DNA from 2 places in the Stenotrophomonas sp. FW305-C-20-S1 genome. Region 2 is predicted to be linked to the other one. Evidence: riboswitches for the same ligand, from Rfam matches in the RefSeq annotation. Region 2 holds a riboswitch; the other holds the start of a gene.
What was found. Region 2 has a riboswitch for glycine ahead of AC3WTC_RS15815 (trimeric intracellular cation channel family protein). Riboswitches for the same ligand answer to the same signal wherever they lie in the genome.
Positions count from the first base shown of each region.

Region 1: another riboswitch for glycine. It lies ahead of gcvP (aminomethyl-transferring glycine dehydrogenase); the one in region 2 lies ahead of AC3WTC_RS15815 (trimeric intracellular cation channel family protein).

Region 1 is NZ_JBYTEK010000009.1:87,432-96,234, forward strand. Features, by position in the region: gene AC3WTC_RS07030 (catalase) at 1-1,245, opposite strand, end outside; gene AC3WTC_RS07035 (AraC family transcriptional regulator) at 1,364-2,086, shown strand; gene AC3WTC_RS07040 (amino acid permease) at 2,168-3,538, shown strand; gene AC3WTC_RS07045 (VOC family protein) at 3,644-4,054, shown strand; gene gcvP (aminomethyl-transferring glycine dehydrogenase) at 4,155-7,022, opposite strand; glycine riboswitch at 7,084-7,186, opposite strand; gene AC3WTC_RS07055 (multidrug effflux MFS transporter) at 7,486-8,712, shown strand.
Region 2 is NZ_JBYTEK010000032.1:31,013-39,815, reverse strand. Features, by position in the region: gene AC3WTC_RS15830 (efflux RND transporter permease subunit) at 1-1,789, opposite strand, end outside; gene AC3WTC_RS15825 (multidrug efflux RND transporter permease subunit) at 1,786-4,917, opposite strand; gene AC3WTC_RS15820 (MdtA/MuxA family multidrug efflux RND transporter periplasmic adaptor subunit) at 4,914-6,080, opposite strand; gene AC3WTC_RS15815 (trimeric intracellular cation channel family protein) at 6,297-6,914, opposite strand; glycine riboswitch at 6,999-7,102, opposite strand; glycine riboswitch at 7,116-7,205, opposite strand; gene AC3WTC_RS15810 (GIY-YIG nuclease family protein) at 7,246-7,503, shown strand; gene AC3WTC_RS15805 (nuclear transport factor 2 family protein) at 7,576-8,007, shown strand; gene AC3WTC_RS15800 (hypothetical protein) at 8,011-8,466, shown strand.

The DNA.
Region 1 (8,803 bases), on a different contig from region 2:
CCCCTTCGGCACCTGCATCTGCATGTGGCCATCGCGCTGATGGTTGGCGAATGGGCACTTCGGTGCGTTGATCGGAATCTGGTTGAAGTTCGGTCCGCCCAGGCGGATCAGCTGGGTATCCAGATAGGAGAACAGCCGCCCCTGCAGCAGCGGGTCATTGCTGAAGTCGATGCCCGGCGGCACGTTGGCCGGGCAGAAGGCGACCTGCTCGGTCTCGGCGAAGAAGTTGTCCGGCCAGCGGTCCAGCACCATGCGTCCGATCACCTGCAGCGGCACCAGCGACTCGGGGATGATCTTGGTCGGGTCCAGGTGGTCGAACGGGAAGCCATCGGCCTGTTCTTCGGTAAACAGCTGCACGGCCAGCTCCCACTCGGGGAAGTCGCCGCGCTGGATCGCCTCGAACAGGTCGCGGCGGTGGAAATCGTTGTCGGCGGCCTGCAGCTTCAGCGCCTCGTCCCAGACGGTGGACTGCAGCCCCAGCTTCGGCCGCCAGTGGAACTTGACGAAGGTGGAGTTCCCTTCCTCATCCAGCAGGCGGAAGCTGTGGATGCCGAAGCCTTCGATGGTGCGCAGCGAGCGCGGAATCGTTCGATCGCTCATCGCCCACATGATCATGTGCATCGATTCGGGCATCAGCGAGACGAAATCCCAGAACGTGTCGTGTGCGCTGGCTGCCTGCGGGAAGGCGCGGTCCGGTTCCATCTTCACCGCATGGATCAGGTCGGGGAACTTGATCGCGTCCTGGATGAAGAACACCGGAATGTTGTTGCCGACGAGGTCCCAGTTGCCTTCCCTGGTGTAGAACTTCACCGCGAAGCCGCGCACGTCGCGCGGGGTGTCGACCGAGCCGGCGCCGCCGGCAACCGTGGAGAAGCGGGTGAACACCGGCGTCTTCACCCCGACCTCGGTGAGGATCTTCGCCCGGGTCACCTTGCCCAGCGAGCGGGTCAGTTCGAAGAAGCCGTGGGCGGCCGAACCGCGCGCGTGGACGATGCGCTCGGGAATACGCTCGTGGTCGAAGTGGGTGATCTTCTCGCGCAGCAGGAAGTCTTCCAGCAGGGTGGGTCCACGCGGTCCCTGGCGCAGGGAGTTCTGGTTGTCTGCAACCGGAATGCCCTGGCTGCTGGTCAGTACCGGATGGGCGCCTCCTGCGAGCTGATGCAGTTCATCGCCCTGGCCGCGGCTGTCACGGTCGGCGGAGGTGGTGGCGGGAGCGCGCTTGCCGGTCGGCTTGCTGGCGGCCATGGAGGATCTCCTGGAGCGGGTAGGGGGCAGACTCCAGACAGTGGCGCCGCCGGCGTTAATGCACGGTCCCGTGGGAGTGAACGCGCAGACAAATCGGCGGCTCGGGTATGCTTGCCGCATGCGAGTCGAACCCGCCGACATCGAAGCCCTGTTCGACGCCATTCCGGACGTGCTGTTCTTCATGAAGGACCGCCAGGGCCGCTACACCTACGTCAACCAGACCATGCTGCGACGGCTGGGCCTGCGTGCGCGCAAGGACGTGATCGGACGCACCGCGGCCGAGATCTACCCAACCGGCCTGAGTGCGGACTATGTCGACCAGGACGCACGCGTGCTGTCCGGCGAGGTGATCGAGAACCTCATGGAGCTGCACCTGTTCGCCAACCGCGAACCGGGCTGGTGCCTGACCTGCAAACGCCCGCTGCTGGTGGACGGGCAGGTCGAGGGGCTGATCGGCATTTCCCGCGACCTCGGCCAGAAGGACAGCCTGGGGACCCAGTACGAGCAGCTTCGTCTGGCCTTGGCCCACCTCAATACGCACTACGCCGAGAACGTGCGGATGCAGACGCTGCTGGACATCACCGGGTTCTCGTTGTCCAAGCTGGAGCGCAGCTTCCGCAAGGTGTTCCAGATGACGCCGCAGCAGGTGCTGACCCGGCTGCGGATCCAGATGGCCATGCACCTGCTGCATGGCAACGAGAGCATCGCCTGCATCGGCCAGGCCTGCGGTTTCAGCGACCAGAGCGCGTTCACCCGCAAGTTCAAGGCTGAAACCGGTTTCTCCCCGCGCGCCTACCGCGCCCGTATCGGCGGCAATGTCGGCGAGCCGGTACCGGCCTGAGTTTCCTGCTGCGCTGTGCCTATCCCCGCGGCGGCTGGACACGGTAAGGTGTCGCCCTTGTAGCCGCCGCCAGCCCTGCCGATGCCCGCCACCCCCGATACGACCGCTTCGCCCTCCCGCCTCGGCCATTCGCTCAAGCCACGCCAGCTGATCATGATGGGGCTGGGCAGCGCCATCGGCGCCGGCCTGTTCCTCGGCTCCGGCGTGGGCGTGCAGGCGGCCGGCCCGGCGGTGCTGGTGTCCTACCTGGTGGCCGGTGCGCTGGTGATCATCGTGATGAACGCGCTGGGCGAAATGGCCGCGGCCAAGCCGACCAGCGGTGCGTTCTCGGTGTATGCGGCCGATGCCATGGGCGCCACCGCCGGTGCCACCGTGGGCTGGCTGTGGTGGGTGCAGCTGGTCATCGTGATCGCCGCCGAGGCGGTGGGGGCGGCCGGATTGCTGGCCACGGTCTGGCCGGTGGTGCCGGTACCGATGGCGGCATTGGCCTTCATGCTGTTCTTCACCGCGATCAACCTGCTCGGGGTGAAGAACTTCGGCGAGTTCGAATTCTGGTTCGCCATCCTCAAGGTAGCGGCGATCCTGGCCTTCATCGCCGTGGGCGTGGCGCTGCTGATGGGCTGGCTGCCGCAGGTGGCCTCGCCGGGCCTGAGCAACTTCACCGAGCATGGTGGCTTCGCACCGAAGGGCCTGGCCGGCATCGGCGCGGCGCTGCTGGTGGTGGTGTTCGCTTTCGGTGGCACCGAAATCGTGGCCGTCGCTGCGGCGGAGACCGAAGACCCCGAGCGCAGCATCGCCCGTGCCATCCGCACCGTGGCCTGGCGCATCCTGGTGTTCTACATCGGTTCGCTGAGCGTGATCATCGCTGTGGTGCCGTGGACCAGCGAAGCGCTGAAGTCGCCGTTTGCCGCGGTTCTCGATGTCGCCAATATTCCGGGCGCGGCCACCGCCATCACCCTGATCGCGGTGATCGCCCTGCTGTCAGCGCTCAATGCCAACCTCTACGGCGCCTCGCGCATGATGTATTCGCTGGCGCAACGCCGCGAAGCACCGGCCGTGCTGGGCTGGACCGATCCGCGCCAGGTGCCGGTGATCGCGGTGCTGGCCAGCGTCCTGTTCGGCTTTGCTGCCACCATCATGGAACTGCTGTTCCCGGACAAGGTGTTGCCGGTGCTGCTGAACATCGTCGGTTCCACCTGCCTGCTGGTGTGGACGTTGTCGCTGGTCTCGCAGCTGGTGCTGCGCCGTCGCGCCGACCGCCTGGGCACGCGCCTGCCGTTCCGCATGGCGGGCTTCCCGTGGCTGACCGTCTGTGCGCTGGCGATCCTGGCGCTGATCTTCGGCCTGCTGCTGAGTGAAGCGCATACGCGCCTGCAGTTCCTGTCGATGGTAGCGCTGACGGCGACCATCGCGGCCAGCAGCGCCATCGCCCGGCGCATGCGCGAGGCGTGATGGGGCCGCCGGGCATGGCCCGGCGCTACCGATACGCCGCGCCCACATTCCGCGTGCCATCCTGATCGGGTGGGCCATCACCGGCCCGACGAACGGGAGCACCGCATGCTGCGCAGCCGTCCCTTCCTGATGTTCACCGGCCAGGCCGAAGCGGCGCTGGCCCTGTACGCCGAAGCCTTCGCCGAATTCCGCCTGCTGGCCCTGCAGCGCCACCCGGACGGGGCGGGCGCGGGCGTGCCCGGGCAGGTCCGCCAGGCCATTTTCCTGCTCGGCGGCACCCACTACCTGTGCTTTGACAGCCTGGATGTGCACGACTTCACCTTCACGCCCTCGATGTCGCTGTTCGTCGAGTGTTCCGGCGCCGAATCATTCGAGCGTGCCGCGCGCGTGCTGGGTGACGGCGGGCACTGGCTGATGCCGGTGGGCGAGCAGGATTTCAGCAGCCGCTACGGCTGGGTGCAGGACCGCTTCGGCGTGTCGTGGCAGTTGAGCCTGGGGCAGATGCCCGACCCGTGACGCGTTCTGCCGCTGCGCTCGCCGGGCATGGCTCGTCGCTACCGGAAAACAAGAACGGCCCGCTTGCGCGGGCCGTTCTCATTTCCGATGCCGCGATGGCTTACGCCTCGACTTCATCATCCTTGTAGGCATCGACCGGGATGCAGGCACACATCACGTTCTTGTCGCCGTACACGTTGTCGACGCGGGCTACCGGCGGCCAGTACTTCTGCAGCTTCAGGCTCGGCAGCGGGAAGGCGGCCAGCTCGCGCGGGTAGGCGTGGGTCCACTCGCTGGCGGTCACGGCCGTGGCCGTGTGCGGGGCGTTCTTCAGCGGGTTGTCCTCGCGGTCCAGGCGGCCGTCTTCGATCGCGGTGATCTCTTCGCGGATCTGGATCATCGCGTCGATGAAGCGGTCCAGCTCGTGCAGCGATTCGCTTTCGGTCGGTTCGACCATCAGCGTGCCGGCCACCGGGAAGCTCAGGGTCGGGGCATGGAAGCCGAAGTCGATCAGGCGCTTGGCCACGTCTTCGGCACCGATGCCGCTTGTCTTCTCCAGCGGACGCACGTCCAGGATGCACTCGTGCGCGACCAGGCCGTTGCGACCGGTGTACAGGGTCTTGAAGTGCGGGGCCAGGCGCTTGGCGATGTAGTTGGCGTTGAGCTGGGCAACCTGGGTGGCCTTGCGCAGGCCTTCGGTGCCCATCATCGCGATGTACATCCAGCTGATCGGCAGGATCGAGGCGCTGCCGAAGCTGGCGGCGCTGACCATGCCGACCGGACCGTTGTCACCCAGCTTGCCCGGCAGGAACGGGGCAAGGTGCGACTTGACCGCACACGGGCCAACGCCCGGGCCGCCGCCGCCGTGCGGGATGCAGAAGGTCTTGTGCAGGTTCAGGTGCGAAACGTCCGAACCCCACTTGCCCGGCTTGGCCACGCCGACCAGGGCGTTCATGTTGGCACCGTCGGTGTACACCTGGCCGCCATGCTTGTGGATGATCTCGCAGATCTCCACCACCTCTTCCTCGAACACGCCGTGCGTGGACGGGTAGGTCATCATGATCGCGGCCAGGCGGTCGCTGTACTTCTCGGCATTGAGGCGGATGTCTTCAACGTCGACGTTGCCGTTGGCATCGGTCTTGGTGACCACGACCTTCATGCCGCACATCTGCGCCGAGGCCGGGTTGGTGCCATGCGCCGAATCCGGGATCAGGCAGATGTCACGGTGATCTTCGCCACGCGAGCGGTGGTAGGCGCGGATCGCCAGCAGGCCGGCGTACTCGCCCTGCGCACCGGAGTTCGGCTGCAGGCTGACGGCGTCGTAGCCGGTGCACTCGACCAGCATTGCTTCCAGCGAATCGATCAGTTCCTTGTAGCCAAGCGCCTGCTCGGCCGGCACCAGCGGGTGGATCTGCGAGAACTCCGGCCAGGTCACCGGAATCATTTCGGCGGTGGCGTTGAGCTTCATGGTGCACGAGCCCAGCGGGATCATCGTGCGGTCCATCGCCAGGTCCTTGTCGGCCAGCGAACGCAGGTAGCGCAGCAGTTCGTGCTCGCTGTGGTGGGTGTTGAACACCGGGTGGGTCAGGAACGCGGACTGGCGCAGCAGGCCGGCCGGCAGCGCATCGGCGGTGCTGGCATCGAGCGCGTCCACATCAACGGTGGCACCGAACAGCGCGCCTACGGCGACGATGTCGGCGCGGGTGGCGGTCTCGTCCAGGCTGATGCCGACCGAACTGCTGTCGATCGCACGCAGGTTGTAGCCGGCGGCACGGGCCTTGGCATGGATCGCGTCGGCGTCGACACCGGTGACGTGCAGCGTGTCGAAGAAGTCGGCACCGACCTGCACACCGGCAGTGCGCAGCGCGCTGGCCAGGATGGCGGCCAGGCGATGGGTGCGGCGGGCGATGCGGGTCAGGCCTTCCGGGCCGTGGTAGACGGCATACATCGAGGCCATCACCGCCAGCAGCACCTGTGCGGTGCAGATGTTGGAGGTGGCCTTCTCGCGGCGGATGTGCTGTTCGCGGGTCTGCAGGGTCAGGCGGTAGGCCGGGTTGCCCTGTGCGTCGATCGAGACGCCGATCAGGCGGCCCGGCATGGAACGCTTGTAGGCGTCACGGCAGGCCATGAACGCAGCATGCGGGCCACCGAAGCCGAACGGCACGCCGAAACGCTGGCTGTTGCCGACCACGATGTCCGCACCCCATTCGCCCGGGGCGGCCAGCAGGGTCAGTGCCAGCAGGTCGGTGGCCACGGCCACCAGGCCGCCGCGCGCGTGCACGGCATCGACCAGCGCCTTGTAGTCGCCCACCTGGCCGAAGGTGTCCGGGTACTGCAGCAGCAGGCCGAAGGCTTCCGCTTCCAGCGCTTCGGCCGGGGTGCCCACGCGCAGCACGATGCCCATGGGCTCGGCGCGGGTGCGCAGCAGTTCCAGCGTCTGCGGGTGCACGGCGTCGTGCACGAAGAAGGTGTCCGACTTCGACTTGGCCGAGCGCTTGGCCAGGGTCATCGCTTCAGCGGCGGCCGTGGCTTCGTCCAGCAGCGAGGCGTTGGCGATTTCCATGCCGGTCAGGTCGGCGCACAGGGTCTGGAAGTTGATCAGCGCTTCCATGCGGCCCTGCGAGATTTCCGCCTGGTACGGGGTGTAGGCGGTGTACCAGGCCGGGTTTTCCAGGATGTTGCGCAGGATCACGTTCGGCGTGTGGGTACCGTAGTAGCCCTGGCCGATGAAGCTGCGCAGCACGGTGTTCTTGTCGGCGATCGCGCGGATCTTCGCCAGCGCCTGCACTTCGGTGATCGACTCCGGCAGCGCCAGCGGTGCCGGCGACTTGATCTTGGCCGGCACGATGGCATCGGTCATCGCATCCAGCGAGGCGTGGCCGATGACGCCGAGCATCTGCGCGATCTCGGCATCGTTGGGGCCGATGTGGCGCTCGACGAACGCCGAATGGTGCTCGAGCTCACGCAGGGAAGGGGTGTTCTGGGACATGGCGAAGGATCCGTCAGGAAAGGGCACACGCACGGGCACAAGCCGCCGGTCGGCGGTCTGCGGGCGCCCCTCTGTCCTTTTGCCTGAGAGTTTAAAAGCGCGGAAAACCGCAGCTTCGTGCCCCTTCGGCGCCGGATCGAACCGGTCTCTCCAGAGTTCTGTTACGGGTGGTATCGGGCCTGAGCGATTACGGGCGTTGCGCCTTCGGCAGCGGTGACCTGCTTCTCCCACCGTGTTGCCCGCCGATTATAGCTCGTTGCCGGCGCCTGACGGTGGCCCGGGCTGGCCTCACGGGGCTGAATGGCCGATGGCCCGGGCGTGCGTTCTGTGCATCCGTGCATGGCATCGCGCGCATTCCCCACCTATGATGGTGGGATTCTCGTATTCATCTGGCGCCGTCCCTGCTGCAGGGGATCGGCGCCCGCCGTGCGTGTCATGCATGGCCCTGCCGGACGCTTGCCCGATGACCGCCGCCGTTGCTCCTTCCACCCGCCGCATGGCCCTGTTGCTCGCTGGCCTGGCCATGTTCGGTCCGTTCTCGATCGACACCATCTTTCCCGCGTTTCCGCAGCTGGCCCAGCGTCTGGCGGTGGACGAGGTGGCGGTGCAGCAGACCATCAGCGTCTACCTGCTGTTCTACGGCCTGATGAGCCTGGCCCATGGCCCGCTGTCCGATGCGTGGGGACGCAAGCGGGTGATCCTCGGCGGCCTGGTGATCTTCGTCGGCGCCTCGGTGGGCTGTGCGTTGTCTACCGACCTGACCACGCTGCTGGCGTTCCGCGCACTGCAGGGCCTGTCCGCCGGCGTGGGCATGATCGTCGGCCGCGCGGTGATCCGCGATCTGTACCACGGCCACGACGCGCAGCGGCTGATGAGCCAGGTGTCGATGCTGTTCGGTATCGCCCCGGCCATCGCGCCGATCATCGGTGGCTGGATCCTGCTCAGCGGTGCCGGCTGGCCGCTGATCTTCTGGTTCCTGGTGGTATTTGCGCTGGTGCTGCTGGCGGCCACCGCGCGCTTCCTGCCGGAAACCCATCCGGTGGAGGCGCGGATCGCCCTGTCGCCACGCACGTTGCTGCGCGATTACGTGCGCATCGGCTTCAATCCGCGGTTCCTGCGCCTGGCCCTGGCCGGCAGCATCGGGTTCGGCGGCATCTTCCTGTACATCTCCTCGGCGCCGGCCATCGTGATGCAGCACCTGCATCTGGGTGAAGGTGGCTTTGCGTGGTTGTTCATTCCCACCATCGGCGGCATGACCACCGGTTCGTTCCTGTCCGGGCGCATGGCCGGGCACAGCACACCGACCCGGCAGGTCGCGCTCGGTTTCACCCTGTGTGCGGTCTCTGCCGTGTTGAACATCGGCTACGTCACCCTGGCGCCGCAGTTCGCGCTGCCGTGGGCGGTGATGCCGATCTTCCTTGGTGGCATGGGCATGGCGCTGATCTTCCCGATCCTGGCGCTGGCGGTGCTGGACATGTATCCGCTGCAGCGCGGCCTGGCGTCGTCGCTGCAGGCGTTCGTGCAGCTGATGATCAGCACCGTGGTGGCCGGCGTGGTATCGCCGCTGCTGCACAACAACCCGCTGCACCTGGCACTGGGACAGGCGGGCTTCTTCGCGGCCGGCTTCGTGTTCTGGTACTGGGAGCACCAGCGCGAGCGCGCATCAGAGGCAGCCAGCACGGCGCATTGAGCGTCGTGCAGGGGTAGGGCGCGTCATCACGCGCGGATCCGTTGCGGCGCTGCGGGCAGGGATTAGGCTGGGGTTTCCAGCGAGCCGGTTC
Region 2 (8,803 bases):
CGATGGCCGGGTCGGACAGCAGCAGTCTGCGGTAGGCATCGATCTTCGGCTGCATCGCCTGGAAGGACAGGCCGTCATCGCCACGCGCGAAGCCGCGCAGCTGTGCGGTGTCCTGCTGCGGAACGATGCCCTTGGGTACCTGCTGGAACAGCCAGGCGTTGAGTGCGATCACTGCCACGAAGGCCAGCAAGGGCCAGCGCAGGTGACGCAGGCTGGCCTGCAGGGTGCGCAGATAGGTGCCACGCACGCGCTCGAACAGCGCATTGCTGCCGCGCTGCCAGCGCGAGGGTTGTTGCGCGTCATCGACGAACAGGCGCGCACACAGCATCGGCACCAGGCTGAGCGCCACCAGCACCGACACCGTCATCGCTGCTACCAGGGTCAGCGAGAATTCGCGGAACAGGCGCTCGACGAAATCGTCCAGGAACAGGATCGAGACGAACACCACCGCCAGCGCCAGGTTCATCGATAGCAACGTAGCGCCCACTTCCGATGCACCGCGCACCGCCGCCTGCCAGCGGTCAGCGCCCAGCTCGCGATGGCGCGCGATGTTCTCCAGCACGACGATGGCGTCGTCCACCACCAGTACCGCCGCCACGATCAGGGCCATCAGCGAGAGCGTATTGAGCGAGAAGCCCATCAGCGCGATCAACGCCAGCGTGCCGAACAGCACCACCGGAATCGCCACGCTGGGTACCAGTGCTGCGCGCCAGTGGCCGAGGAAGCCGAGCACCACCAGTACCACCAGCGCGATCGCCAGCAGCAGGGTCACTTCTGCTTCGTGCAGGGTGGCGCGGATCACCGGCGAGCGGTCCATCACCAGGCGCATGTCCACCGTGCTGGGCAGCAGGGCGTGCAGCTGCGGCAACTGCGCCTGGATGGCATCGACGGTGGCGATGATGTTGGCGCCGGGCTGGCGGCTGATGATCAGCAGCACGGCGGGGCGTTCGTTGTGGAAGCCACTGGCATAGCGGTCCTCGACGCCATCGACGACGGCAGCGACATCGCCCAGTCGCAGCAGGCGGTCATCGCTGGCCTTCAGCGCCAGCTGGCGATACTGCGCTGCCTGGCGCAGTTGCAGCGGCGCTTCCAGTTGCCAGTGCTGCTGCGCGCCTGCGACCGCACCCAGTGGGCGCACTGCATTGGCGCGGCTGATCGCCTGTGCCACGTCTTCCAGTGCCAGGCCTGCGTGATTGAGAGCATTGGGGTCCAGCGACACGCGAACCGCCGGCAGCGCGCTGCCGCCCACCTGCACTTCGCCCACGCCCGGCACCTGCGACAGCTTCTGTGCCAGCACAGTCGAACCCAGGTCGTACAGCTGGCCCGGCGAGAGCGTATCGGAGGTCAACGCCAGCGCCAGGATCGGCGCCTGCGACGGGTTGACCTTGCGGTACTGCGGCATGCCCGGCATGCCGCTGGGCAGCTGGCCGCGGGCGAGGTTGATCGCGGCCTGCACTTCGCGCGCGGCCTCGTCAATGTCGCGGCCGAGCACGAACTTCAATTCGATCTCGGTCTGCCCCTGGGTGCTGGCCGAGTCGATGCGCGAGATGCCGGGCAGACTGCCCAGCGCACGCTCCAGCGGCGTGGCGACGGTGGCCGCCATCGATTCGGGCGAGGCGCCGGGCAGGCTGGCACTGACTTCAATGGCGGGATAGTCGACCTGGGGCAGCGGTGCCACCGGCAGCAGGCGCAGCGCCAGCAGGCCGGCCAGTACCAGCGCCACCGCCAAGAGGATGGTCGCCACCGGACGCTGCACGCAGGCCTGTGCCAGGCGTGCTACAGGGGTCATGCGCCGGCCTCGCCAGCGGTTGCCGGTGCTGTCGCGCGGCCACGCTGCAGACGGTCGAAGGCCAGGTAGATCACCGGCGTGGTGAACAGGGTCAATACCTGGCTGACCATCAGGCCACCCACCATCACCCAGCCCAGCGGCTGCCGCAGCTCGGCGCCCGAGCCGCTGGCCAGCATCAGCGGTACCGCGCCGAACAGCGCGGCCAGGGTGGTCATCAGGATCGGCCGGAAGCGCAGCAGCGCCGCCTGGTGGATCGCCTCACGCGGGCTCATGCCGCGCGTGCGCTGCGCGTCCAGCGCGAAGTCGATCATCATGATCGCGTTCTTCTTCACCAGGCCGATCAGCAGCACGATGCCGATCACTGCGATCAGGTCCAGGCTGCGTCCGCTCACCCACAACGCGGCCAGGGCGCCCACGGTCGCCGAGGGCAGGGTGGAGAGAATGGTGATGGGGTGGATGAAGCTCTCGTAGAGCACGCCCAGCACGATGTACATCACCACCACCGCCGCCAGGATCAGCCACAGCGTGCTCGACAGCGAACTGCTGAAGGCGGCCGCCGCGCCCTGCAGGCGCAGCTCGATGCTCTGCGGCAATGCCACCTGTGCCTGCGCGGCATGCACCGCATCCACCGCTTCGCCCAGCGATGCACCGGGTGCAAGGTTGAACGACAGGGTGGCCGCCGGGAACTGGCCGACATGGTTGCGCAGCAGCGCCGTTGGCCCCTGCTCGACGCGCGCCACCGCGCCCAGCGGCACGGTCTGGCCGTTGCTGCTGCGCACGCGCAGGCCGCTGATCGCCTCCGGCCCCGGTTGCCGCGCGGGATCGGCCTCAAGCACCACCCGGTACTGGCTGGCCTGGGTGAAGATGGTCGAGATCTGCCGTTGCCCGTAGGCGTCGTACAGTGCGTCGGCCACCGCTTCCACACTCACGCCAAGGCGTGCGGCGGCATCGCGGTCGATGCTCACCCTGGCCTGCCGGCCCTGCATCTGCAGGTCACTGGCCACATCACGCAGCGCCGGCGATTGGCGAAGCGCGTGCAACAGTTTCGGCGTCCAGGTTTCCAGCGTCTGCAGGTCCGGCGTGGTCAAGGTGAACTGGTACTGGTTGCGGCTGATGCGGTCTTCGATGCCCAGCTCCTGCACCGGTTGCAGGTACAGGGTGATACCGGGAATCCTCGCCACGCGCTGCTGCAGCCGCGCCATCACCACGTCGGCGCCCTCGCGCTCGCCGTGTGGCTTCAGTTCGATCAGCAGGCGGCCGGTGTTGAGGGCGGCATTGTTGCCGTCCACGCCGATGTAGGAAGACAGGCTGGCCACGGCCGGGTCCTGTTCAATGGCCGTGGCCAAGGCAAGCTGGCGCTCGCGCATGGCTTGGAACGAGATTGCCTGCGGGGCTTCGCTGATGCCCTGGACCAGGCCGGCATCCTGCACCGGGAAGAAGCCCTTCGGCACCGCGAAATACAGCGCCACCGTCAGCGCAAGCGTGGCCACGGTCGCCAGCAGCATCAGTGGCTGGCGCTGCAGCACCCAGCGCAGCTGGCGGTCGTACAGGGCAATGATGCGATCGAACACGTCGCGCTTCGGGGTTGGAGCCCTGACCGGATCCGACCCGGGCGGGGTCAGATCCCCGTGGGGCGCTGACCCTTTGGCATGTGGTTTCAGGAAGCGCGCGCACAGCATCGGCGTCAAGGTCAGCGACACCAGCAGCGAAATGCCGATGGCCACCGCCAGCGTCACTGCGAACTCATGGAACAGCGCGCCCACCAGGTCGGCCATGAACAGCAGCGGGATCAGCACGGCGATCAACGAGACCGTCAGCGATACCAGGGTGAAACCAATCTCGCTGGCGCCCTTCAGCGCCGCTTCGCGCGGGCTTTCACCGTCTTCCAAGTGGCGGGCGATGTTCTCCAGCATCACGATCGCATCGTCCACCACGAAGCCGGTGGCGATGGTCAACGCCATCAGCGTGAGGTTGTTGAGCGAATAGCCGGCCAGCAGCATCACCGCGAACGTACCGATCAGCGACAGCGGCACCGCCACGCTGGGAATCAGCGTAGCCGGCAGGTTGCGCAGGAATACCCAGGTGACCAGCACCACCAGCGCGATGGCCAGCACCAGTTCCTTCTGTACGCCGCGCACGGACGCGCGGATCGATTCGGTGCGGTCGCTGAGCACGGTTATCTGCACGCCGGCCGGCAGCGTGGCCTGCAGCTGCGGCAGCAACGCACGTACCTGTCCGACCACGGCGATGACGTTTGCGCCGGGTTGGCGCTGGATGTTCACCAGCACCGCCGGGGTGGTGCCGCTCCATGCCGCCAGCTGGCGGTTCTCGGCGCCGTCGGTGATGGTGGCCACATCGCCCAGCCGCAGCGGTGCGCCCTCACGCCAGGCCAGCGCCAGTGCGCGGTATTCGGCAACGCTGCGCATCTGGTCGTTGGCATCGAGCATCACCGCACGGATCGGGCCATCGAAGCTGCCCTTGGGCAGGTTGACGTTGGCTGCGGCAATTGCTGTGCGGATGTGGTCCATGCCCAGGTTGTTGGCGGCCAGCGCGGCCGGATTGACCTGGATGCGCACGGCGGGGCGCTGGCCACCGGCCAGGCTGACCAGGCCCACACCCGGCAACTGCGCCAAGCGCTGGGCGATGCGGGTATCGACCAGGTCATGCACCTGCGGCAGTGACAGGCCCTGCGAGGTCACCGCCAGGGTCAGGATCGGCGTGTCGGCCGGATTGACCTTGCGATACACCGGCGGCACCGGCAGGTCGCCGGGCAGGAAGCTGCCGGCGGCGTTGATCGCCGCCTGCACGTCCTGTTCGGCCACGCCCAGCGACACCTCCAGGCCGAACTGCAGGGTGATCACCGACGCTCCCCCGGAACTGGTGGACGACAGCTGCTTCAGGCCGGGGATCTGCCCGAGCTGGCGCTCCAGCGGCGCGGTGATGGTGCGCGTGGTCAGCTCGGGGCTGGCGCCGGGGTACAGCGTGGTGATCTGGATGATCGGATAGTCGACCTGCGGCAGCGCCGCCACCGGCAGCAGGCGATAGGCCAGCACGCCGGACAGCAGCAGCGCCACCATCAGCAGGGTGGTGGCGACCGGGCGCAGGATGAAGGCGCGCGAGAGGTTCATGCGCCGGCCCTGGTCGATGCCTCCTCGGTGATGATCTCCACCGCGGTGCCGTCTTCCAGCCCGTCGATGCCTTCGATCACCACCTTGTCACCAGCCACCAGGCCGGAACGCACCGCCACGCGTCCGTCGTCGGCCGGGCCGAGCAGCACCGAGCGACGTTGTGCCTTGTTGTCCTTGTCGACGATGTGCACGTAGTTGCCCTGGCTGCCGAACTGCACGGCGGCATCGGGAATCAGCAGCGCGGGATGCTCACCCAGCTGCAGGCGCACATTGACGAACTGGTTGGGGAACAGCGCCTGGTCGGTGTTGTCGAACTGCGCGCGCAGCTTCAGCGTGCCGGTGGCGGTATCGATGCGGTTGTCGACGCTGGACAGGGTGCCGCTGGCGAGCTGCCGTCGTTCTTCGCGGTCCCAGCTTTCCACCGCCAGCGCCGGCTGCGCCTGCACCGCATCGAGCAGGGCGGGAAGCTCCGGCTCGGGCACGGTGAACAGCACGCTGATCGGCGCCGTCTGCGACAGCGTGACCAGGCCTTCGGTATCGCTGGCGTGCACCAGGTTGCCTACGTCCAGCCGGCGCAGGCCGACACGGCCGCTGACCGGGGCGATGATGCGCGTGTACTGCAATTGCAGGCGTGCTTCGTCCACCGATGCCTGGTCGCTGAGGCGGCGCCCCTGCAGCTGCCGCACCTTGCTCTGCTGGTCGCTCAGTTCCTGTGCCGACACGTAGTTCTGTCGCTGCAGTTCGCGGTAGCGCTGCAGCTGGCGCTCGGCATTCTCCAGCTCGGCCAGGTTCTGCTGCTGCGTACCCTGTGCGTGCGCAAGCTTCACTTGGTAGGGGCGGGGATCGATCTGTGCCAGCAGGTCCCCGGCGTTGACCTGCTGACCTTCCTGGAAATGCAGGCGCATCAGTTCGCCGTCCACGCGGCTGCGCACCACCACGCTGTGCAGCGGAGTGACCGTACCGACCGCCTTCATCCGCAGCACCAGCGGCTCGGCGCTGGCGAGGGCGATGCGTACAGGCACCGTCTTGCCGCTGCCGGCTTCGCCACTGCCCGCCTCGGCCTGCGGCCACAGCCACCACGCCAGGCCAGCGACAAGGGCAAGACCGGCAACGACCAGCAACAGGCGGGCACGACGTGAGCGGGAATTTTCGGCGACAGACATGGGCATCCTGCGCCCTGCGCGCACGCAGGGTCATGCGGGCCCGTCGGCACCACGAAGGGCCACGGGCAGCGGGGAAGGGGATTGTCTGGCGGGGCCGCAGGCGCGGCGTGGCTGGATGCCGTCGCGTGTGCGACGGGGCGCCAATGGTAGCGGTTTACGCAGGCCGTCGCCGCGTGACCTTGGTCATGCCACCCCGCCGGTAGTGCCGGCCAGCGCTCAATGCACTTCGTCGTGGTACACGAACTTCGGCATTTCCCAGCGGTAATGGATCGCCAGCAGGCGCACGGCGAACCCGCCACCCAGGCAGCACAGGATCGCCGTGGCATCGGCCACGCCCCAGTGCAGCAACAGCAGATACACCGCACCGGTCAGCAGCGAGATGATGGCGTACAGCTCTTTCTGGAAGATCAACGGCACCTCGTTGCAGAGGATGTCGCGCAGCACGCCGCCGAAGGCGCCGGTGAGCATGCCGGCGATCAGCACGATCGGCAGTGCATGGCCGGCCTCGCGCGCGATCGAGCAGCCGATCAGGGTGAAGGCGATCAGGCCCAGGCCATCGAGCACCAGGAAGGTGCGGCGGAAGTGATGCATCCAGCGCGCCACCCAGGTGGCGATCAGTGCGGCGCACACAGTGAAGCCGAGGTACTCAGGGTGTTTCACCCAGCCCAGCGGATAGTGGCCAAGCAGGATGTCGCGCAGCGAGCCGCCACCGAGGGCGGTGACACAGGCGATCATCACCACGCCGAACAGGTCCATGCGGCGGCGGCCGGCAGACAGGGCACCGGTCATGGCTTCGGCGGAAATAGCGATCAGGTAGATGATGGACAGCAGCATGGGACAGGCTCCGGGCGCGGTGGGGCCGGCCATGCGCACATACCGCCACTGCCTGCGCAATGACGGGATGACGATGACCGGTGCCGCTCCCGCTGTCCTTTTGCCTGAGAGTTCAGCGGCGTGAGCCGCGTGCCCCTTCGGCGGATCGTCCCGGGCGTGCCCGGTGACCTCTCTCCAGCTCGGCGAGTCGAATGCATGGTTGGTGGGATTCCAGCCCACCGGCCTGAGCGATCATGGGAGCCTGCGCCTTCGGCGGGCGCCAGCGCGGCGCCTCTCTCCTGCATTCGGTCGCCAGTATATCCGCTGCAGTGCAGCACGGCATAATCCGGCAATGGTTTCGCCCTCCCGCCCGTGGTTCCTGTACCTGCTCGAATGCCGCGACGGCAGCTATTACGCCGGCATCAGCACCGACGTGCAGGCCCGCTTTGCTGCCCACCAGGCCGGCAAGGGGGCCCGCTACACCCGGTCGCGGCCGCCACTGCGGGTCCTGGCGGTGCGTGAGTACCCGGACCGGGCAGCGGCCTCGCGTGCCGAATGGGAGCTCAAGCGGCAGCCGCGCGAACGCAAACTGGCGTGGCTGTTGCAGTAGATCCACGCCATGCGCGGATGGGGCGCATCCGGCCATGCCATGATCGCCCAGCCCTCAGCGCTGGAGACCCGGATGTCCACCGTTGCCCTGTTGTTCGCACTTTCCGCAGCAGCAAGCCCTGCCGCCGACGCCGCCACGATCGCAGCCATCGATGCCACCTGCCACGACTACGTCGACGGTCAACTGGAAGCCGACCCGCAGCGCGTCGCCCGTTCCCTGCATCCGGACCTGGCCAAGCGCGCGGTGCTCGGTGATACACCGGACGAGCGCCTGGGCCTGCGCCGGATGTCGAAGGAAGAGCTGGTTGCGCTGACGAAGCAGGGCGCGTTGAAGACCCCGAAAGATCAATGGGATCGCCGCTGCACGGTGCTGGACGTGACCGGCAACGCCGCATCGGTGCGGCTGGAAACCCCGTGGTTCGTCGACTACTTCCACATGGGCCGCTTCGAGCAGCGCTGGGTCATCGTCAACGCGCTGTGGTACCCGAAGCCGAAGGCGGAGTGACGCATGCGTGCTGCGGGCCGTGCATGGATCGCGCTACTGCTGTTGCTGGCCTTCGTTGCCCTGCTACCGGGGCTGTTGTACCTGCTTGGGCTCGCTTGGGTGGAGGGCTGGCCGCAGCCCGCCGACCGCGCGCCCAGTGGTGTGGCGGCATGCAGCAGTGAGCCGCGCATGGGGCACCAACCGATCAACCCCTGGAGCTTCACCGCGCAGTTTTTCGACAAGGATGCGATGAAGAAGAAGGTGCCGGATGTCGAGCGGGAGGCCTACTGGATTGCCCGCCGCCACCTGTGGCGGCAGCCGCAGCACGACATGCTGCGCTGGCATCTGAGCAGCACCGCGTTGGCGATCTGGATCACCCGGCATTGGAGTGCGGCGCAGATTGCCGACACCGCAAGGAAGGAGGATTTCTGCCGAGCATGGTCGAAACGGCGTGTGCCCGGCGGCCCGATGAAACGGTGAATCCACGGCATGCGTGGCTACGCTCCCTGCGGCCTGCACAGATATTCATCCACGCATGGCGTGGATCTACTGTGCCGGTCGAGGACGTGCCGGCGGCACTACCCACCGCGAAGATTTCTGCCGGACATGATCCAGGCCCGATGAAGCAGTAGAGCCACGCCATGCGTGGCTGCGCTCCATGCAGCCTGCGCAGAACTTCATCCACGCATGGCGTGGATCTACTGTGCCGGTCGAGGGCGCTCGCCGCGCTACCTACCGCGAAGATTTCTGCCGGACATGATCCAGGCCCGATGAAGCACTAGAGCCACACCATGCGTGGCTGCGCTCCAGGCAACCT